DNA from 2 places in the Gluconobacter sp. OJA genome. Region 2 is predicted to be linked to the other one. Evidence: riboswitches for the same ligand, from Rfam matches in the RefSeq annotation. Region 2 holds a riboswitch; the other holds the start of a gene.
The links. Region 2 has a riboswitch for cobalamin ahead of ABDK75_RS08345 (CbtB domain-containing protein). Riboswitches for the same ligand answer to the same signal wherever they lie in the genome.
Positions count from the first base shown of each region.

Region 1: another riboswitch for cobalamin. It lies ahead of metE (5-methyltetrahydropteroyltriglutamate--homocysteine S-methyltransferase); the one in region 2 lies ahead of ABDK75_RS08345 (CbtB domain-containing protein).

Region 1 covers NZ_JBDIWI010000002.1:360,793-372,051, reverse strand. Annotated here, with positions in the region: gene ABDK75_RS12160 (iron ABC transporter permease) at 1-475, shown strand, start outside; gene ABDK75_RS12155 (ABC transporter ATP-binding protein) at 472-1,254, shown strand; gene ABDK75_RS12150 (ABC transporter substrate-binding protein) at 1,251-2,207, shown strand; gene ABDK75_RS12145 (family 20 glycosylhydrolase) at 2,277-4,427, shown strand; gene ABDK75_RS12140 (M13 family metallopeptidase) at 4,562-6,631, shown strand; gene metE (5-methyltetrahydropteroyltriglutamate--homocysteine S-methyltransferase) at 6,675-8,975, opposite strand; cobalamin riboswitch at 9,091-9,295, opposite strand; gene ABDK75_RS12130 (metalloregulator ArsR/SmtB family transcription factor) at 9,363-10,289, shown strand; gene metF (methylenetetrahydrofolate reductase [NAD(P)H]) at 10,319-11,185, shown strand; gene ABDK75_RS12120 (HAD family hydrolase) at 11,232-11,259, shown strand, end outside.
Region 2 covers NZ_JBDIWI010000001.1:1,817,572-1,828,830, forward strand. Annotated here, with positions in the region: gene cobT (nicotinate-nucleotide--dimethylbenzimidazole phosphoribosyltransferase) at 1-985, shown strand, start outside; gene cobS (adenosylcobinamide-GDP ribazoletransferase) at 982-1,749, shown strand; cobalamin riboswitch at 1,747-1,886, shown strand; gene ABDK75_RS08345 (CbtB domain-containing protein) at 1,916-2,140, shown strand; gene ABDK75_RS08350 (CbtA family protein) at 2,156-2,893, shown strand; gene bluB (5,6-dimethylbenzimidazole synthase) at 2,897-3,535, shown strand; gene ABDK75_RS08360 (histidine phosphatase family protein) at 3,525-4,076, opposite strand; gene ABDK75_RS08365 (M20/M25/M40 family metallo-hydrolase) at 4,216-5,934, shown strand; gene ABDK75_RS08370 (LysR family transcriptional regulator) at 6,144-7,049, shown strand; gene ABDK75_RS08375 (bile acid:sodium symporter family protein) at 7,036-7,965, opposite strand; gene ABDK75_RS08380 (Lrp/AsnC ligand binding domain-containing protein) at 8,051-8,503, opposite strand; gene putA (bifunctional proline dehydrogenase/L-glutamate gamma-semialdehyde dehydrogenase PutA) at 8,640-11,259, shown strand, end outside.

The DNA.
Region 1 (11,259 bases), on a different contig from region 2:
GCCTGCTGTTGTGAACTGGCTACTGGGGACACTGTCCCAGACGGGATGGAAAGAGCTTTCTTGGCTGACTGTTCCAGTGCTTGTTCTGGTTTCTGTACTGGTTTTACTTGCTCCTTTACTGGATGTACTTTCTCTCGGAGACGATGAAGCGCGGAGCCTTGGGGTTCCCATTCAGATTATGCGGCCTTTCGTCATTCTGCTTGCGACGCTGGCCTGTGCCATGACGATTTCCATGGCGGGTATTATTGGCTGGGTCGGGCTTCTGGTGCCGCACATTTCCAGAATGCTGGCGGGTGCAGAGCATCGGCGGATGATGCCGGTCTGTGCCTTGCTGGGAGCCGCCGGTGTTCTACTGGCGGATACCGTGTCGCGCAGCCTGACCTCAGGAGAAGTGCCACTCGGGATCATGACCGAGCTTTTCGGTGCCCTTGCCTTTATTCTCGTGCTCCGGCGTCTCCGCGGGGACGCGACATGAGTCGGGATTTTCTCTCCTGCCAAGGTATTAAGCTGAAACGGTCGTCTCGATCGGTGGTGCTGAATGATGTCAGCCTGACGTTCCGGCGTAGTGAACTGATTGGGCTTCTTGGCCTTAATGGTGCGGGCAAAAGCACCCTTTTGCGCATTCTGATGGGGTTGCTCAAACCGACGTCCGGTGAGGTGTATCTTGAAGGTACGCTGTTATCGTCTCTGCGGCCTTTAGACGTGGCGCGGCATCTGGCGTATGTGCCCCAGGCACACGCGATGACGTTTCCTTACACGGTCCGGCGGATGGTCGAACTGGGGCGTATTCCCCATCATGGCGTGGCAGGGCGCCTCGGAGCGGAAGACCGGCTCCGCGTTGATCAGGCTATGGATCGTCTGGGCCTCCTGGCCTTGGCAGAGCGTCCGGCGACGGAGCTGTCTGGCGGCGAAAAGCAGCGTGTTGTGCTGGCGCGAGCCCTTGCGCAGGAAGCTGTCGGGCTTCTTCTTGATGAGCCAATGAGCGGTCTGGACTATGGTCATCAGCTTCGTTTGATGAGTCTGCTTGCAGAACTGGCCGCTGAAGGACATCTCATTCTTCTGACGTCCCACCGGCCGGAAGAATTCTTTTCCGCCGGCCATCGCGCCCTTATTTTAGAGGAAGCGCAAATTGTGGCGGACGGCCCACCCGAGCTTATTGTGACGGCTGAGCGGATGTCCCGTCTTTATGGCGTTCCTCTGGCGCAGATTGATCATGCCGGAAAACGTTTTTTCCATCGTGAGGAGAGTGAATGATGAGACTGTCTCGACTGGCTGGAGGGCTTCTGGGTCTTTCGCTCATGGCCACCACAGCATTTGCTGCTCCTCCCACACGCCTGGTGGAGGGATGGTATGCCCATAACGCCACGCTCATTATGCTCGGCGCGCAGGACAAGATCATCGCGACGGTCGCCAAGCCATCAATCATGCCGTGGATGTTCCGTCTGGTGCCGTCGCTTTCCAAAGCTCAGCCTCTGGACCCAGGAAATCTGAACGGAGAAGAGCTTTTACGTCTTGCACCGGATCTGGTGTTTGTCACCACGTCGAGCCATTCCGTCGCGGCGCTCTCCAAGGTTGGTCTGCATGTTGTCCCTGAGGGCTTTGATCGTTTTATAGGGCTTCTGGAATGTGTGGATAGCACGGCCACCCTTCTTCAGACGCCCTTGGCGACGCAGCGTGCGCAGGCTTATCGTGTGGCTTTCCTTAAGGAAATTTCGCAGGCCGCAACCAACCCGCAAGGGCCCAAAGTCCTTCATGTTGAATCTCTGAAACCTCTGCGCGTGGATGGAGATCAGAGCATTATCGACCAGTGGATTCGTTCTGCTGGTGGACGCAATGCGGCTGTGGGCGTGCATGGAAACAAGCAGCCTGTTTCTGTCGAGCAGGTGCTCTCCTGGAACCCAGACATCATTATTGTGGGTGCCAATGCAGGGGATCCTGCCCAGCTTGCCAGCGATGGCGTCTGGTCTCAGCTCGCCGCTGTTAAAGCTGGCCGTGTTTACCGCAATCCGGCGGGAATTTTCCCGTGGGATCGGTATAGCCCTGAATTGCTTTTGCAGGTCGACTGGGCCCGTCAGATTGTTCAGACGGGTCATGTGGATGAGGCCGGAATGATTGCAAAGATGCAGCAGTTCTATCGTCAGTTTTACGGCATTACGCTCCGGACTGAAGATGCGCGTCGCATGCTTGCAGCTCTGCCGCCGGAGTGACACGATAAGGCAGAGTGATACGGTGAAAATCGTTTCAGAGACTGATCCGTAGCTGCAAGGAAGCCTTGAATGACCCGGACCACGCCTTTCCCTTATGGTTCTTTCTGGAAGAAAGTGTGTCTGGGGAGTGCTTTGCTGGCTGGCACGGTTTTTGGAGGCATGGCCCAAGCGGCACCTGCTCTGATGCCTGTGCCGCAATCCGTCTCGGCGTCCAATGGTGTGGCATCCCTTGCAGGAGGTGTCCGGATTGTCTGGGCCACCCCGCCGTCACCCCTTTTGCAGAGAGCCGCAGCCCGTTTTTCTCAACGGCTTGGTGCTGTGACAGGCGCACCTTCTGCGCATGGTAGCCCGTACGTTCTGCATATTAGTGCATCTTATGATCCGGCCTATCTCACGGTTGGGGCCAAAGAGCATTATGCTCTCACGACATCAGCGGATGGCGCCCATCTGGAAGCTGATGGACCGGCAGGCGTTGTGCATGGGCTGGCTACATTCCTGCAGCTTGTTCAGAAAACATCAGATGGGGTGGTGGTAGAACGGCTGCATATTGATGATGCTCCACGCTTTGCCTGGCGTGGCCTTCTGTTGGATGTGTCCCGGCATTTTGCTTCTGTAGAGACAGTCAAACGCCAGCTTGATGCCATGGAGCTTTTGAAGCTTAACGTGCTGCACTGGCATTTGAATGACGGGACCGGCTTCCGTGTGGAGAGCCGTGTTTTTCCGAAGCTGACGAGCGTTGGATCGCACGGGCAGTATTATACGCAGGCTGAGGTTCGAGACATTGTGGCGTATGCTGCGGATCGCGGTATCCGCGTTGTACCTGAATTTGACGTTCCCGGTCATGCGCTTGCGGTGTTGCAGGCCTATCCGGAACTGGCGGCACAGCCGCTGCCGGAGGTCAACGCCGTTGGTGAAAACCTGAACAACCCGGCGATGGACCCGACCAATCCCAGGACGCTGACATTCATTCGTGCGCTGTATGCGGAAATGGAAACACTCTTTCCGGATCATTATTTCCATTCGGGTGGTGACGAGGTTCTCGGCACTCAGTGGACCAGCAATCCAAAAATTGCGGCCTATATGAAGGTGCACGGATACAAGGATGCACCAGCCCTTCAGGCAGCCTTCACGGCGCAGGTGGAAAAAATCCTGTCCAGCCAGGGCCGCGTCATGATGGGGTGGGACGAAGTCAGCGAAGCGCCAATTCCCAAAAATGTTGTTGTGGAAGGGTGGCGCGGCTCCAAGTGGACGGGTTCTGCCACACAGGCTGGGCATCCGGTTGTCGTGTCTTCGGGCTATTATCTGGATATGTTGACGCCGTCCCGGACGCATTACGCTATTGATCCGTATGACACCAAGGCGAATGGCATCACGCCAGAAGAACTGGCGGAGACACATCCGAAGATCACCCCGCTGCTTCAGGCTTTCATTCAGGACCCGAATGCAGCGCCTTTGACCGATGACCAGAAGAAAATGGTTCTGGGTGCAGAAGGCGCGCTCTGGACGGAGGTTGTCTCCGAAAACATGTTGGATGCCCGTCTGTGGCCCCGTACCGCAGCTCTGGCCGAGCGGTTCTGGTCTTCTGAAAACGTGCGGGATGTGGATGATCTGGAGCGCCGCCTGCCTGTGGTCATGGCAGAACTCCAATCAACAGGTTTGCAAGCGGCGCAGCATGAAAATGCGTTGAAGGAGGCTTTGGCACCTGCGCATACCGGTCCTCTTTCCACGCTTCTGAGCGTTACGGTTCCGGTGCGCAATTACGCTTTGAATCGGCTGACCTCCAAAAGTGGCGATGCCATGCTGTCGGCTCCGGTCGCGATTGCCGATCCGGATGCTTTTGAGGCTATCCGCTTCAACGACATGGCTAAACGGTATGTCGCGGGTGAAAAGAGCTTGAGGGCTCCCTTGAAGGCCATGCTGGCAAGCTGGGCTGCCAATGATGAAGCTTTTGTCGCAATTGCAGCAGATGTGCCTGCTCTGGAGGAGGTTACGCCCGTATCTCACACGGTTGCGGCCCTCTCCAACGCGGGATTAAACGTTCTGAATGGAGCCTCAGGAACAGCCTGGCGGCTGGATGCGCAGCATCTGATCGCTGCACAGGAAGAGCTGTTTCACAACTCATCCAACCATCTGCTGTCCCTGAGGCGCGAACAGCCTCCCGGGGGGCTGCTCATTGCCATTCTCCCTGGCATTAAAGCGCTTATTTCCAGCCAGAATTAAAGCCTTTTTCCATACCTCGCTTTTCTGCGCGAGGTATGGCTCTTGGCGTCCAGGTCGTTTCGACTGTAAACTTAAGTTACAGGCCCGCGGACGGACCAAAAGGCCTGCCTGTTTTTCACATTTAGGCCTCTCATATGCATCAGAAGAAACTCTCCGCCAAGGCCGCTCTGCTGTTGTCCGCCAGTTTTGGCTTGGCAGCGCTGCCTCCGATTGCGTCTGCCAAGCCCGCAGCGCCTCAGATTACTTATGACCAGTATGGTCTGGATCTGGCCGGGCGGGATGTGAGCGTCAAGCCGGGAGACAGTTTCTTCGATTATGCCAATGGCAGCTTCCTGAAAGCGCTCGAAATTCCGTCGGATATGAGCAGCTACGGCCCGTTTAACGCGCTGGCTGAAGCATCCCGCCAGCGCATTCAGTCCATTCTGAAAGACCTGTCCGCGCATCCGGTCGCTCAGCCTCACACGACTGATGAGAAGCTGGGCACCTATTATGCATCTTTCATGGATGAGAAGGCTGTCGAAGCTCTGGGTTCCAAGCCGCTGGATGCTGAAATCGCAAGCATCCACACAATTACGGATCTGAAGGCATTTGCGCAGTTTAGTGGGGCGTCATCCGATACGTTCGGATCATCGCCGTTCGCGCTGGACGTGGATGTGGATGCGAAAGATCCGACGAAATATGCGCTCAGTGTCGATCACGCCGGGCTCGGGATGCCGGATCGGGACAATTACCTGAAGCCGGAATTTGCATCCAAGAAAGCGGCCTATCAGGCGTATATTACGAAGCTTCTGACGCTTGTTCACTGGGCTGATCCCGCCAAGTCAGCGGCAGACATTGTGGCTTTTGAAACCGAGATTGCCAAAGTTCATTGGGCGCGCACGGAACTCCGCGATCCGGACAAGACCTACAACCCGATGACGGTAGAAGCGCTGGTCAAGAGTGTTCCTTCTTTTGACTGGATGACATGGTTGCGGGCGTCAGGTGTGCCTGAGGCCGGGCTGGCGCAGCGGGTTGTTATTGTTGGTGAACCTTCCGCCATCAAGGCGGAAGCAGACCTGATTGCAAAGACGGATCTGAACACTCTGCGCGCCTGGCAGGCGTTCCATACGGCGAGCAATGCTGCATCGTTCCTGCCGGATGCTTTTGTGCAAACGCGTTTCGCTTATGTGAAGGCCATGTCAGGCCAGCCTGCTCTGGCAGCGCGTTGGAAGCGTGGTGTGGATTTCACGAGTTCCGCCATGGAAATGGCGCTCGGCAAAATCTACGTGGAGCGTTATTTCCCGGCTTCGGATCGTGAGGCCATGCAGACGCTGACGGGAAACCTGAAAGCAGCTTTCCACAACCGCCTCGAACACAACACATGGATGAGCGCGCAGACGCGTGAAGCCGCGCTGAAGAAGCTGGCCAGCTTTGAAATCCAGGTGGGTTATCCGAATGAGTGGCGGGATTATTCCGATCTGGTTGTGAAAAAGGGCGATGTGTACGGCAATGCCGAGCGCTCTTTCGCTTTCGAATGGCACTATCAGTTAAGCCATCTCGACAAGGTTGTTGACCGCAACGAGTGGCTGATGTCGCCCGCAACGGTGAACGCCTACAACAATCCGCGTTTTGTGGAAGTCGTGTTCCCGGCCGCAATCCTTCAGCCGCCGTTCTTCAATCCGAAGGCTGATCCGGCTGTGAATTACGGGGCGATCGGTGGTGTCATCGGGCATGAAATGACCCATTCCTTTGACGACAAAGGCCGCAAGTACGATGACAAGGGGCGTCTGCGGAACTGGTGGACAAAGGAAGACGAAGCGCGCTTTCAGAAGCTAGCAGATCGGTTTGGTGCGCAGTATGACGCGTTCGAAGTTCAGCCGGGCGTGCATGTGAACGGTAAGCTTACGATGGGCGAAAACATTGCCGATCTTGGTGGCCTGACGCTGGCGCTGGATGCTTACCATGCCTCCCTGAATGGGAAGCCTGCTCCCGTCATTGATGGTCTGACGGGCGATCAGCGCGTGTTCATGGGGTGGGCACAGGTCTGGCGTGAGAAGGTTCGTCCGGACACGGAGAAGCAGATGGTGGTCATTGATCCGCACTCGCCGCCGAAAGCTCGCGTAAACATCCCGATGCACAACGTGGACCTCTGGTACAAGGCCTGGAACGTGCAGCCGGGTGACAAGCTCTATCTGACCCCGGATCAGCGCGTCAAAATCTGGTAATTGCGTATGATGGGGTGGTGATCCACCCCATCTACTCGCTGGTTTACGGACGCATATAATGGGCTGCCGCAACCATGTTGAGGAGCGCAGCTTTCGTCTCCGGCCATTTGCGGGTTTTCAGTCCGCAATCCGGATTGACCCAGAGGGCATCCGGGCTGATGGTTTTGCTGGCAGCTCGAAGCAGGTCCACCATTTCCTCGACAGACGGCACGCGTGGGGAATGGATATCGTAAACGCCCGGCCCGATTTCCGCAGGGTAGCGATAGGCTGCGAACGCATCGAGTAGTTCCATGCGGGAGCGGGCGGTTTCAATCGAAATCACATCCGCATCCATTGCGCCAATGGCGGCAATGATATCGTTGAATTCCGAGTAGCACATATGGGTGTGGATCTGTGTGGCGTCCTGCACACCCGAGGCTGAAATGCGGAAGCTCTCCACGGCCCAGTCCAGATAGGATTGCCAGTCTGCGCGACGGAGCGGCAGGCCTTCACGCAAGGCGGCTTCATCAATCTGGATGATGCCGCACCCGGCTTTTTCCAGATCGCACACTTCATCCCGGATCGCGAAAGCGATCTGTCGGCATGTTTCCGCACGCGGTTGATCGTCTCGCACGAAAGACCAGTTCAGGATCGTGACAGGCCCCGTCAGCATACCTTTCATCGGGCGTTTGGTGATGGATTGGGCGTATTCCCACCATTCAACCGTCATGGCTTTTGGGCGTGACACATCCCCGAAAATGATGGGCGGCCGGACATAGCGGGACCCGTAGGACTGAACCCAGGCGTGCTTCGTGAACGCAAAGCCGGAAAGCTGCTCCCCGAAATACTGCACCATGTCATTGCGCTCAAACTCGCCATGCACCAGCACATCAAGATCAATCTCTTCCTGCCAGCAGATGGTCCGGGCGGTTTCTTCCCGCAGGAAGGCTTCGTAAGCCTCGGAAGAGAGCTCTCCTCGTGTATGATCCGCACGGGCTTTGCGGACTTCAGTTGTCTGGGGGAAAGAACCGATGGTTGTGGTTGGATATAGAGGCAGCCTGAGGCTGGCCTGTTGCAACGGACGGCGCGCGGGGAAGGGTGAATGGCGCTGGGCGAGAGCTGGATTGCGATCCGCAGAGCGTGTCTGAACGGCAGGATTGTTGATTTTCGTGGAAGAGTGACGCGCCTGAAGAGCCGCAGCATTTTCGGCTAAAATGGTTTGCACAACGCCCCGGCCTTCATTCAGGGCGCGCGCCAGTGTGTGCAACTCCTCGATTTTTTGAACGGCGAATGCGAGCCAGGATTTTACATCCGCGTCCAGATCTGTCTCCCGTTCCAGGTCAATGGGTGTGTGGAGGAGAGAGCAGGACGGAGCAAGGATCAGGTCACGCTGGCGCGCCAGCGGTTCAAGATGGTCCAGAAGCGCGTTCAGATCGGCCTTCCAGATATTCCGCCCATCCACTACGCCGAGAGACAGCAGCAGGTCTGGCCGTGCTTTCTCCAGAATAGATGCAAGTTGTTCGGGAGCGCGGACAAGGTCCACATGCAGCCCGTGAACTGGCAGGCTGAGGGCGATGCCCTGATTGTCTCCGAGCGCGCCGAAGTATGTGGCGAGCATCAGTTTGAGGTCTGGAACAGCGGCTGTCAGAGTGTTGTAGGTCGTCTTAAAAACTGCGGCAGCATTTCCCGGCAGATCCAGAACAAGGCAGGGCTCGTCAATCTGAACCCAATCTGCGCCTTCTGCTCGGAGGGCGTTTAGAACCCGTTCATAAACGGGCAGCAAGGCAGGGAGCAGATCAAGGCGATCAAACGCCGGGCCGTCACATTTTCCCAGAAGCAGGAAACTGACAGGGCCGAGCAGAACAGGGCGTGTCTCAATCCCAAGCGCCTTGGCTTCCCGATATTCGTCCACCGCTTTTGTGGAGGCGAGGCGGAACGTCTGGTCTGCTGCGAATTGCGGAACAAGGTAATGGTAGTTCGTGTCAAACCACTTGGTCATTTCGGCGGCAGGGGTGTCATGAGCATGACCGCAGCCACACTCTTCGGATGTCGTCTGGGAGCCGCGCGCCATGGCGAAGTAGGTTCCCAAGTCCACCTTGCCCTGCACGTTGCCGTAAATGGCGGGAACAGCACCGACCATTGCGGATGTATCCAGCACATGATCGTAAAGCGAAAAATCGTTGGAAGGGATGATCTCTGCGCCGAGGTCTTTCTGGCGCTGCCAGGCTGACGCCCGAAGGGACGCGGCTGTGGAAAGCAGATCATCGGCGGAAGAATTCCCCGCCCAGTACTGTTCAAGAGCGGTTTTCAGTTCACGGCGGGTGCCGATACGCGGAAAGCCCAAAGTTGCGACGCGGACGGTCATGAAAGCCTCGACAGGTTCGTGGCAGTGCGCTCGCAGGGCATGCAGGATCATTCACGCCCCGAACAGGAAATGTGCGGCGTGGAGACATGCGTGACCCGTCCGGAACGCCCCGCCGGAGGATGTTATGTGCCGTGGCAGGTCTCCTGGCTTACGGGTCTCCGCGCTGATTCCGCCTTCCCGGACTTTCGCCCAGTGGCCTCTGTGGAATCGGCACTCGCCGCTGACAGTTGCGGGGGCAGCGCCGGATTTGCACCGGCTTCCCTCTTAGCCACGCCGGATGCGTGAACATCCGACATGGAACCATGACAAGCCTTATGACTGCCGCATGTTCTGAAAAAGAGTCAATAGCTCTTGCTCATATAAAGAACTCCTTATATGTAAATTCGTATGGAACAGGCCCTCATTATTTTCCAGGCACTGGCAGACATGACGCGTCTACGGATTCTGGCCCTTCTGCGCGAGATGGAACTGTCCATCGGCGAGGTGGCGCAGGTGCTCGGGCAAAGTCAGCCTCGCGTGTCACGGCATGTGAAGATCCTGGCAGATGCGGCATTAATTGAGCGCCGCAAGGAAGGAAGTTGGGTCTTTCTGACTTTGGGTATTCCGGAACGTCTGGAGCCTGTCTTTATGGCGCTGGATCGATGGACTGCGCGGGAACCGGCGGAAATCCGTGCGGATCGTATTCGCTTGCAGGCCATTCGGGATGTTCGTGCGCTCGCGGCGGAAGACTGGTTTGAAACCCACGCGGCAGAATGGGACGCATTGCGTTCCTTGCATGTGTCCGAACAGGAGGTCGAAGCAGCGATCGTAAAGACGCTTTCAGCATCTCCGATCGGCCGGCTCGTGGATATAGGCACGGGAACAGGTCGCATGATGGAGCTGCTGGGGGCCGGCGCTCAAACAGTCATCGGGTTTGATCGCAGTCCTGCCATGCTGCGATTGGCGCGGACCAAGCTTGCGGAAGCTGGTCTGGAGCAGGCTGATCTGCGGCAGGGGGACTTTCAGGCCCTTCCGTTGCCGGAGCATTCAGCCGATGTCGCAGTCATGCATCAGGTTCTGCATTATGCACAGCATCCGGCTGCTGTAATTGCGGAAGCCGCGCGTATTCTGGATGCCAACGGTCGCTTACTGATTATCGATTTTGCCTCCCATAGCCGGGAAGAACTTCGCACACGGGATGCGCATGTTCGGCTTGGATTTACCGATGCGCAGATGGCGACGTGGTTTCGCGCTGCCGGTCTGGTTCCCGCCGAGCCAGTAGCTCTTGAAGGCGAGCTGACCGTGAAACTCTGGCTCGGCCAACGCCCCAACTAAGCTGAATTATTGAATAAGGAGCTGGCGTGATGCCCGCACAGACAGGGCCTCTGCCCGCAATTTCGTTCGAATTTTTCCCTGCAAAGTCGGAAAAGGCAGCCGCCACACTGCTGGAAAACGCAAAAACGCTAGCTGCTTTGGGTCCGCAGTTTATGTCCGTGACGTATGGGGCAGGTGGGTCAACACGGGACCGCACCCTGGCCACCCTGAAAGGCATGGTTCGGGAAACTGGCGCGCCAATGGCTGGGCATCTGACCTGCGTGGGAGCCTCCAAAGAAGACGTCAATGCCGTGGCGCAGGCGTACTGGGACGCGGGTGTGAAGCACATTGTGGCCCTGCGTGGTGATCCGCCACCGTCAGCCGGGGGCGTCTATGAGCCTCACCCGGAAGGCTACGCGGGGGCTGTGGATCTGGTGCGCGGATTGAAGGAGATTGCGCCGTTCGAAATCTCCGTTGCGGCGTATCCGGAAACGCATCCTGCCGCGCTCAGTCCTCAGTCGGATCTGGAGCATCTGCGGGCTAAGATTGATGCTGGCGCGGACCGGGCTTTGACGCAGTTCTTCTTCGAAGCAGACACATTTCTACGCTTCCGGGACCGTGCTGCGGCCATTGGAATCGAGCGGCCGATCGTGCCGGGTATTCTTCCGGTTGGAAGTGCTGCGCAGGCCTGGAAGTTTGCCGATATGTGTGGTGCAAACGTGCCGAAGTGGATGCGCGACCTGTTCGATGGATTGGATGAAACGCCCCAGACGCGGGCGTTTGTCGCGGCTACGATTGCAGACCGGCTGTGTCAGACACTGAAAGCTGAAGGGGTGGAGCAATTCCATTTCTATACGTTGAATCATGCAGATACAGCATCAGCCCTTTGCCGCCTTCTTGGGCGACGTCCGATCTGAAGCGGAGAGGGCTGGATTTCCTGCGTAAACGGGGTGACAAAAGAGAATGACAAGATTCCCGATCGTTCTTCTCG
Region 2 (11,259 bases):
GTCACTTCCAGACCCCGACCAAAAAGTCGCCGCCCTGATAGGGGAGCGAGATGCAACTCTGACCAAACCTCCCGGCAGCCTCGGGCGGTTGGAAGAGCTGTCCATTTGGCTCGGTGAATGGCAGGGCCATCAGAAACCAACGCTAGAGCACGTTCAGATAACGATTTTCGCAGGGAATCATGGTGTGGTCCGCCGGGGGGTATCTCCGTGGCCTTCGGATGTTACGGCCCAGATGGTGTCGAATTTCCAGCGTGGCGGCGCAGCAATCAATCAGCTTGCCCGAAATGCAGGTGCTGACCTTGCTGTTGTGCCCGTCCGAAATCTAATGGCCACGGCAGATTTTACCGCGACCCCAGCTATGGGCGAAGACGAATTCCTTGATGCGGTCTCGGTCGGATACACCGCCGTATCCCCCGCTCTGGATCTGTTTTGCCCAGGCGAAATGGGTATTGGCAACACAACCCCCTCCGCCGCACTTTGCGCAGCACTTCTGGGGGGTACAGGCGCGGACTGGGCAGGACGTGGAACGGGTCTCGATCAGGCGGGCGTTAACCTCAAGGCTTCTGTTATTGATGAGGCCCTGTGTCTGCACGCGGCGTCACTTAACGACCCCTTGGATGCCGCACGTTGTCTGGGTGGTTACGAACTGGCCGCCATACTGGGAAGTGTTCTGGCCGCCAGACACCATCGTATCCCGGTTCTGCTTGACGGCTTCGTCTGTACCGCAGCCGTGCTGCCATTGATCAAACTGACTGCCTCAGCACTCGACCACACAAAGCTCTCGCATTGTTCCGCTGAGGCTGGTCACCACAGGCTGGCAGATGCCCTCAGGCTGAAACCAATACTGGACCTGGGCTTGCGCCTCGGAGAGGCATCTGGGTCGGCCGTTGCCATTCCCATCCTCAGAGCGGCATTAGCCTGCCACAACGGTATGGCGACGTTCGCAGAGGCTGCCGTTTCCCAATCAGACGTTTCCATTCAATGAGGCTTTGGCGCACCATTCGGGAAGACATCGCCTGTGGTGCGGGCCTGCTGACCCGCCTCCCCTTGGGATGGCTGCGCGTCAGCGGACAGGACTGGTCTCTGGCGCGGTCTGTCTGGTGCTGGCCCCTGGTTGGGGCGCTTGTCGGTATTCTCAGCGCATCAGTGTTCTTGCTGCTGAGTGCCTTGAATGTTCCCTCTTTGGTAGCAGCAGCCTGGAGCGTTGGCCTACAAATTCTCTTAACCGGAGGCCTGCACGAAGACGGACTGGCGGATATGGCGGACGGCTGTGGTGGTGGCCATACTCCTGAAAAGCGCCTGACTATCATGCGCGATAGTCGTATCGGCAGCTATGGGGCGTTAGCTTTGGGCATCAGCTTAATCGTCCGCGTTACGACGTTACCAGCGCTGCCTCCTTCAATGATCTTGCCGGCAATGGCTGTAACGGGAGCACTTTCCCGCTCTATCCTGCCTCTCCTAACGTTCCTCACAAAGCCTGCTCGTGACAATGGGCTGGCAAAGCAGCTGTCCAATCTGACACGAGATCAGCTACTGGGCGCCTTGTTTTCTGGCTTTTGCGTGACGGTGATTTGCCTTCCCGCACAACTGGGTCTCCAGACTATTCTTGCCGCCCTGTGCACGATGCTTGGAGTTCGCGCCGTAGCCCGGAAACTGCTCGGCGGCTATACAGGAGACGTACTCGGGGCGACGGCCAGTCTCGCTGAGTGCGTTCTCCTGACAGTGCTGGCCTCAGCATGGAAAAGTTGACACTCCCGCACGAAAGGTTACATCCTCCCTGCTAGCGAAAGCAGGGAGAAGCCGGTGCAAATCCGGTGCGGTCGCGCCACTGTAATGCTCGTGAAATCACGTTGCGAAGCCAGACCTCCTTTACCAATTTTCCACCGCAGAACGCGCTTTTCCAGCGGAGCCTATTATGAGCCAGAGCCTTTCCCCGTCCCACCTGCCCGCCAGCATCACCGCACCGGTTGCGCTGCCAATCCGCACGCTCCTTCCATGGGCTGCCTTTACGGTCGTGCTCAGCCTTCTGCTGCTTTATTTTGTTGGTGCAGAACAAGGTGCGACGTCTTTGATTTCAGGGCACGCAGTTCATGAATTTGTTCATGATGGACGCCATCTTCTCGGATTCCCCTGCCACTAAACGCAGCATAGTTTCATGACAGGTCGTCTTTTGAGCCGCGGCATGATTGCCGGGATTGCTGCCGCATTGCTTGCGTTCGTGTTTGCGCGTTTTTTTGGAGAGCCGCAGGTCAATCTTGCGATTGCATTCGAGAGCGCGAAAGACCTTGCTGCTGGCGAGCCGCCTGAACCGGAAATTATCAGCCGAAGCATACAGGCGTCTTTCGGGCTTCTCACCGCTGCCGTTATGTATGGCGCGGCTTACGGCGGCATCTTCGCGACTATTTTTGCTTTTGCATATGGTCGCGTAGGCCGCTTTTCGCCGCGGGCCTTATCAGCACTTCTGGCAGCTGCAGCATTTGTTGTGTTCGTGCTGGTGCCAGACCTGAAATATGCTCCCAATCCCCCTGCCGTTGGACTTCCATCGACCATTGGCCTACGAACCGGAGCCTATTTCGGTATGATCGCTCTGTCGCTTTGCGCGGCAGCGGCATCCTATATGGTCAGCCGGCCACTCATCCGGCGCCTGGGTCATTGGAACGGCGTGCTAGCCTCTCTTGGTGTTTTCATCATTCTGGTGGCCGCCGTACAAGCCGGTATGCCTGATATCAATGAAGTTCCAACAGATTTCCCGGCAACAGTGCTCTGGCGTTTCCGCGAGGCAGCCTTGGGGATGCAGATCGTTCTGTGGGCTACGATCGGACTGCTCTTCGGGCCTCTGGCATCCCGTGTCCTGACGGCGGCCGCTGACAAACCTTTTGCACGTAACGGATAAACCATGACGGCACCAGCCTTTTCAGACGATTTCAGAAAGGATCTGGAGCGCCTTTTCACATGGCGCCGGGATGCGCGACATTTCCAACGTGACCCTCTGCCCGCATCGGTGCTGGACGATCTCCTGCATGCATCGACCCTGGCGCCTTCCGTTGGTTTGAGTGAGCCCTGGCGCTTCGTGCTCGTTGAAAACCCAGAGCGAAAAGCAGCCGTTCGAAAGAGCTTTGAAACCTGTAACCGGGAAGCCCTTCAGGGATATGAAGGCGAACAAGCAGCTTCCTATGCGACGCTCAAACTGGCCGGATTAGATGATGCCCCGCATCATGTCGCAGTCTTCTGCGAAACATTTCCGGACCAAGGACATGGTCTCGGACGTGCGACCATGCCGGAAACAACGACGTGGTCCACTGTGATGGCTATCCATACGTTCTGGCTGGCCGCAACGGCGGCTGGTGTTGGGCTGGGCTGGGTCTCCATTCTTGAGCCCGAGCACGTGTCAGACCTTCTCGATGCCGAGCCGGGATGGAACCTTATCGCGTATCTTTGCATCGGATATCCGGCAGCCCATGCCAACACACCAGAACTGGAGCGCATGGGCTGGGAAACAAGAAACCCGGACCGACGTCAGTGGATCAGACGCTGACATAGTGGAGCCTGCTGCTGCCTTGCGGCATTGAAGGTGCTAGCAGGTTCGCCCTTTCTCCTTTGGCAAGCCCATCAAGGAGACGAAGTGGGCCGCCGTGCGAAATGACTAATGCGGCCTCTCCAGCATGAACGAGGTCTGCCCAGAAAGACTGCACACGCTCCTGTAGCGCTCGCCCACTTTCACCTTTGGGCGGAGAAAACCCTTCAGGATCTTCGGCCCAGCTATCGAGAGCTACCCTTGGCACAACATTCCAGGATAGCCCTTCCCACTGACCAAAATTTAGCTCCAGTAGCCGGTCATCCAAGCGCAGCGGCCACCCGGTCTGCGCCTCGAGCCTTCGCGCGACAGACAGACACCGGGCCGATGGTGACGTGTAGATGACAGAACAACCGGCGCCCTTTGCAAGGGTCAGCAGGCCAGCGGCCTGAGCCTCCCACCCCGCTCTGAGTTCCATCTCCTGTCGCCCATAACAAAGGCCTTCACTCCCCTCAACGGGAGGATGGCGGGACAGGAGAACCGGAATGGTAAGAGTGGTCATTAATCGTAGATGGGGGTGCCACGCGTTTTCCGTCAACCAGCCAGTCCGATGATTTTATGCCATTTCCTGATCAGCAATCCGATGTGTAAGGTGTGCCTCATCTCGTCAGACACGCGTTATGACAAAGACTGAGGACATGATGCACAAATCTTCCCTTCGAAACCGCCTGAAATTGGCTACCGCTCTTGCCGCTTTTGCCATAGCTCCGGTCGCGATCGGCGTTTCCGGGGCCCACGCAGCGTCTGACGCAGGCGCCTCCGGCCCGATCGACCCGGCTCGGATGTCGGAGACAATGCGGGTTCTGGCTTCCGACTCATTTGAAGGACGTGCCCCTGGCACTCCAGGTGAGGCCGTCACGGTCAAGTGGCTGATTGATCAGTACCAGAAGCTTGGACTGGAACCTGGCGGCGAAAATGGCGGATGGACGCAAAATGTCCCCATGATCCGTACCCGCCCTGATCCGAAAGCAATCGCGACGATCAAGACACGAGGTCAGGCTGCTCTGCCGCTTCATCAGTTGACAGATATCGTCATGTCGACGCTCCAGCCGATCGAGCGCCTTCAGCTGTCGAACGTCCCTCTGGTTTTCGTGGGCTATGGTGTGACGGCGCCGGAACGTCGCTGGAATGACTTCAAGCAGGTTGATCTACACGGCAAGATTGCGGTCTTCCTGGTGAATGATCCTGATTTCGATGCTGGACCAGAAGAGCCTGTTGCTGGCCGCTTTGGCGGCAAGACCATGACGTATTACGGGCGCTGGACGTACAAGTTTGAAGAAGCAGCCCGTCGTGGTGCAGCCGGAGCGCTGATCATTCATGATACTCCGGGCGCGTCCTATCCCTGGAGCACGGTCGTCGCACCTCAGGGTGAAGAGTATGACATTCTTCACGACGATAAGGACCTGAAGTCCGTACCGATGATCGGCTGGATCGAAGGCAATGCAGCCAAAACATTGTTCACACGGGCCGGGCTGGATCTGAACCGTCTGCGTCGTCAGGCGCGTTCGCCGGATTTCCATCCGGTCAACATTCATGACACGACGCTTTCAGTGGATATGCCAGTCAAGGTCGATCACCTCCAGAGCCAGAACGTCATCGGCAAGATCACGGGCACGGATTATCCCGACGAAACCGTGATGTTCGGCGCGCACTGGGATGCGTTTGGTAAAAGCACCGACGGCGCGGGCAAGACCGTTATTCGGCGCGGAGCGATTGACGATGGTTCGGGTATTGCAGCCGTTCTGGAAATCGCACGGGCTTTCAAAAACGGGCCAAAGCCAAAACGGACTGTCAGTTTTGCTTCCTGGACCGGTGAAGAGCGTGGCCTTCTGGGATCGAGCTGGTATGTCGCCCATCCGCTGGCACCGCTGGACAAGACTGCGGCCAACCTGACGATGGATGTGCTTCAGATGGCAGGCCCGGCTCATAATGCCTTCATTATCGGCGCTGGACAGGACACTCTGCAGGACGACTTCGCAGCCGCAGCCCTTAAGCAGGGCCGTACAACCCAGCCGGAAGCTATGCCGGAGCGCGGAGCCTTCTACCGTGCGGACCATCTGCCCTTCGCTCGGGCTGGCGTGCCCGTTCTCGCGGTTATGGATATGGCTGGCCCGTTCGATCTTCTTCAGGGTGGAACAGCCGCAGGCAGCAAATGGCTGACGGCGTATATGGCCTGCTATCATCAGGCTTGCGATGCCTGGAGCCCTGACTGGGACGTCCGAGGTGCGGCGCAGGACGTCGATGTTGTCCGTCAGGTCGGATATAATGCGGCCTTCTCGCATGATTGGCCGACGTGGAAAGGTGGCTCCGAGTTCCGGGCTATTCGTGAAAAGAGCAACGACGTTCGTTCGGCTCACTAAACTTCAGGTTCAGGCGGCTCGGAGAAAAAGCCGCCTGAATTTTGCTTTTAAACGATATATTGTGGAAATTTCTTAATCCGTTTCGTAGCGAAGAACATTTCCAGCGGCCTTGTTCAAGCAGGTGACAATCCACGCTTGGCATCATGCGCGCCTTAAAATTTGCGCGCTTTGAACAAAGTCCCTGCAACCCGTTCACAGATGAGATCGAGATGGACAATCGCGTTGGCGAAATGCAGGTTTTTCTACGGGTAGTCGAAAGCGGCAGTTTCTCGGAGGCCGCCCGGCTGTTGGTCATGACGCCGTCAACCGTCAGCAAGCTCATCGCCAGAATTGAAGCCCGTCTGGGTGTCCGCCTGATCGAACGCTCGACCCGCCGCCTTTCCGTAACGCAGGAAGGACAGACCTATTATACGCGTGCTGTCAGCCTGATAGCGGATCTCGATGATATTGAACGTAGCCTCACAACGGGAACCATGCAGCCCAAAGGGACAGTCCGGGTCAATGCGTCCGTTGCATTCGGCACCCTTGGACTGGAGCCATTCCTCCCTGCGTTTTGGGATGCCTATCCGGATATTCTGATTGATCTCTCACTTTCTGACGACGTAACAGACCTTTACCTTGACCGGACAGACGTGGCTTTCCGTGTCGGCCGACTGCAGGATTCAGGCCTTACAGTCCGTCACCTGGGGGCGGTGCCACGCAGGATTGTAGCCTCACCCACCTATCTTGAACGCCACGGAACGCCTCAGACCGTTGCGGATTTAGACAGCCATCAATGCCTTGGGTTTAACTTCCAGCGCACAACCCCTGTCTGGCCGTTTCAGGAAAAAGGGCGGCTGATTGACCGCCGCGTACACGGTCCCCTTCTGGCGAATAATGGTGAAACGGTAAGGCGTATGGCCCTGCAAGGCGTCGGCTTGGCACGGCTTGGCGAATATCATGTCCGTGAAGACCTGAAGACTGGCCGTTTGGTTGAAGTTCTGAATGATGCCACGATACAGGACGAAGAAGACATTCATGCCCTCTTCCCTGCAGGACATCAGAGCCCACCGCGAGTGCGGGCCTTTCTTGATTTCATGGTTCCGCGAATACAGGATTATCTCAAGGCGCCTTGATCCGTGACGTGCCCTTACTGAGAGGCCGCGCAGCCCAGTATGCGGCCAGAACGGAGCCGGACACATTGTGCCAGACGGAGAAAACTGCTCCTGGCAGCGCTGCAAGGGGTGAGAAGTAAAGACGGCCCAGAGTTGCGGCGAGCGCCGAGTTCTGCATCCCGACTTCAAGAGCAAGCGTTCGGCAGACAGACTCATCGAAGCCCAGAAGTCTGCCGCCCCAGTATCCGCCCAACAAGCCAATAGCGTTATGCAGGATGACACCGAGGATCAGGAGGGGGCCAGCTTGAGCCAGAGAAGGACCGGCGCCAGCGACCACGCAACCAATGATCAGCAAAATGGACACCATGGCCACGGGTGGCAAGGCGCTCTCAATCCGCTGGATGGTCCGATGCCACAGCGTGTTGACGATCACACCGGCAAAAACCGGTAACGCAACCATGGTAATGATGCTTCGGAACAGCCCCCAGCTATCAACAGAGACACCCGCAGACACATACAGCCGTGTCAGTAATGGTGTTGCAAAAATTCCTACCAAAGTAGACAGCGCACTAATACTGACGGACAGCGCGACGTCCCCTTTGGAGAGAAAAATCATCACATTGGAGGCTGTGCCGCTAGAGACACAGCCCACAAGAACCATGCCTGTCGCCAGACCGGGAGGCATACCGAGCATGTGCGCAATACCCCATGCTGCCAAAGGCATGACGAGATAATGCAATCCTACACCTGCCAGAACAGGATAAGGGCGCCGGGCTATGCGGGAAAAATCCTGCACTGTCAGAGACACACCCATCGTAAACATGATGAACGCGAGCAGCGGTGTGATGACCGGCAACAGTTTCAAGAACGGCGCGGGAAGCACGATGGCTGCCAGCGAGACCAGAATGGCCCAGACCGGGAAAAGGCGCGTCATCATCTGGCGGAGCGTCTCCATTGTTAGAACACGGGTAAGGTAACGTTCCTCATACCGTCATCCTGTCCGCTTGGGAAAATGATAGCCGTCAGATCGGCAATTCAGGATCGGCCTTGACCTCTTCCATGACGGTGTAAGTGTGCGTCTGGCGTACTCCCGGGAGCCGGGTCAGGGTTTTCCCCAGAAAATTGCGATATGCGGTCATATCCTTGACCCGCGCCTTCACCAGATAGTCGAACCCGCCTGCAACCATATAACACTCACTGACCTGAGGAATGGTTTTGAGTGCTTTAGAAAATGCCTCGAAAATATCCGGACTGGTCCGATCCAGCGTGACCTGAATGAAAACAAGTAGCCCAAGATTGACGGTTTCAGGATCCAGACGGGCCATATAGCCGCGGATTACCCCACTTTGCTCCAGCTTTTTGACGCGCTCCAGCGTAGCGGCCGGGCTCAGATGAATCTGCCGTGACAGATCAATGTTCGTGATGCGGCCATCCTTCTGAAGAAACCTCAGAATTCTGCGATCTATGTCATCCACTTCGCGCCACCTGCTAAATATAATTTTCCATAAATTCGATAAACCGAATTTAATTCGTCGTCTCCCTTAAAATACCAGCACCTGTTTCGCAAACGTTTCAATATCTGTGAGAGACCATCAGAACAGCGGTATCCTCATGACCTCACCTTTCGCGTCCCTTGCAGCCATCGTTCCGCCGCGGTCTCCGTTACGTCAGGCCATCACCGACCACACCCGTGTAGCGGAAGCCCCGCGTGTGACGGCGCTTTCGCGTGAGGCCCGCCTTGAGGACGATCAGGCTGCCCTCGCCCGTCAGACAGCAAGGCGTTTGGTCGAAGCTCTTCGTCAAGGCCGCAGTAGCGGCATCGTTCAGGATCTGGTGCAGGAATACGATCTCTCCTCTCAGGAGGGTGTCGCCCTGATGTGCTTGGCGGAGGCCCTGCTTCGTATCCCTGACCTTCCCACGCGTGACGCCCTCATTCGCGACAAGATCGGGAACGGTCAGTGGCATGAGCATATCAGTCGCAAGTCTTCCCTGTTCGTAAACGCAGCAACCTGGGGACTGGTCGTCTCAGGCAAGGTCCTGTCGACGGAAGAAACGAAAGCGCTGCCGGGAAGCCTCAAACGCCTGATCGGACGGTGCGGTGAGCCTGTGATCCGCAAGGGCGTCGATATGGCAATGCGCATGATGGGTGAGCAGTTTGTAACCGGCCAAACCATCGCGAACGCGCTCGAAAACAGCAAGCCCCTCGTCGCAAAGGGGTTCCGTTACTCCTACGACATGCTGGGAGAAGCTGCCACGACCATGGCGGACGCTGATCGGTATTACCGTGATTATGAAACAGCTATTCACGCCATTGGCCAGGCATCAGCAGGCGCTGGCGCCTATCAAGGCCCGGGTATTTCAGTCAAGCTGTCTGCCCTTCATCCGCGCTATAGCCGCCTCCAGAGGGAACGGGTTCTCGCCGAGTTGGGCCCTCGCCTGACAGCACTTGCGCGCCTTGCCTGTCACTATGACATTGGCTTCAACATCGATGCTGAAGAGACAGACCGGCTGGAGCTCTCTCTGGACCTGCTGGAAACGCTTTGTTTCGATCCAGCCCTGAAAGACTGGAAGGGCATTGGCTTCGTAGTCCAAGCTTATCAGAAGCGTGCGCCGTTCGTACTCGACTGGGTGATTGATCTGGCCCGTCGCACAAATCACCGCCTGATGGTCCGATTGGTTAAGGGTGCCTATTGGGACAGTGAAATCAAGCGTGCCCAGGTCGATGGGATGGAGGATTTTCCGCTCTTTACGCAGAAGATCCATACCGACATTTCCTACATTGCCTGCGCCAAGAAGCTTCTGGCTGCTCCAGACGCCATTTTCCCACAGTTTGCTACGCATAACGCGCAGACACTGGCCAGCATTCACGCCTTGGCAGGCCCGGCTTTCACGACTGAGTCCTATGAATTTCAATGCCTGCACGGCATGGGAGAAACGCTGTACAAAGAAGTTGTTGGTCCGGAAAAGCTGAATCGACCTGTCCGTGTCTATGCTCCTGTGGGCACGCATGAAACGCTCTTGGCCTATCTCGTACGCCGCCTACTGGAAAATGGCGCGAATTCGTCCTTTGTGAACCGAATTCAGGATCCCGCAGTTTCGGTGGAAGAGCTGATTACCGACCCCGTCACGCTCTCCGCCAAAGCCCTCCCCAGCACACTGCGCCAGCCGAGCGACCTTTTCCAGCCTGAGCGTGAAAACTCGCATGGGCTGGATCTTGCAGACGAAAACACTCTGAAAACACTTGGCGTTGCCCTGCATAAGGAGGCCTCATTTGGTGAAACAGCGGGCGAGGATGTTGTTAATCCTGCCGACAAGTCAGATGTCATTGGGTGTATCAAACCCACGGCTGTCGAAAGCGTAGGGGCTGTCATCAGCAAAGCCGTAACGGGTTTTGATGTCTGGAAGAACACACCAGTCTCCGAACGCGCTACATGTCTGGAGAAGGCCGCTCAGAGCCTCGAAGACGACATGCCCAGACTGATGGGACTGATTATCCGGGAAGCAGGAAAGACCCTTCCCAATGCGGTGTCTGAAATCCGCGAGGCTGTAGATTTTCTACGCTATTATGCTGCCCAGATCCGCCGCGACTTTACTGCTAAAAATGCTGCGCCACTGGGTCCGGTCGTCTGCATTAGCCCCTGGAACTTCCCTCTCGCCATTTTTCTGGGGCAGGTTTCTGCTTCCCTGGCAGCCGGGAACAGCGTTCTCGCCAAACCTGCGGAAGAAACGCCTCTCATTGCGCAAGAAGCTATCCGCATTCTTCATAATGCCGGAGTGCCAGCAGAAGCCTTACAACTTGTACCAGGTGGCGGCGAAATCGGAGCGGCGCTCGTCGCCGATCCCCGCATAACTGGCGTTCTGTTCACGGGTTCGACGGAAGTCGCAAGGCTGATCCAAAAGCAGCTTGCCGGACGCCTGAATGCAGATGGCACACCTCTTCCTCTGATTGCCGAAACGGGCGGCCAGAATGCACTTGTTGTGGACAGCTCGGCTCTGTCCGAACAGGTCGTCGGGGATGTGCTGTCTTCCGCCTTTGACAGTGCTGGGCAGCGATGCAGCGCACTCCGGGTACTGTGCCTGCAAAACGATAGCGCGGATCGTGTTCTGACGATGCTCAAAGGGGCGATGGCAGAACTGCGTACGGGAAATCCAGCTCTTCCGCAGACAGATGTCGGGCCAGTCATCACAGAAGAGGCTCAGAGCGGAATTCTCAGCCATATTGAAGACATGC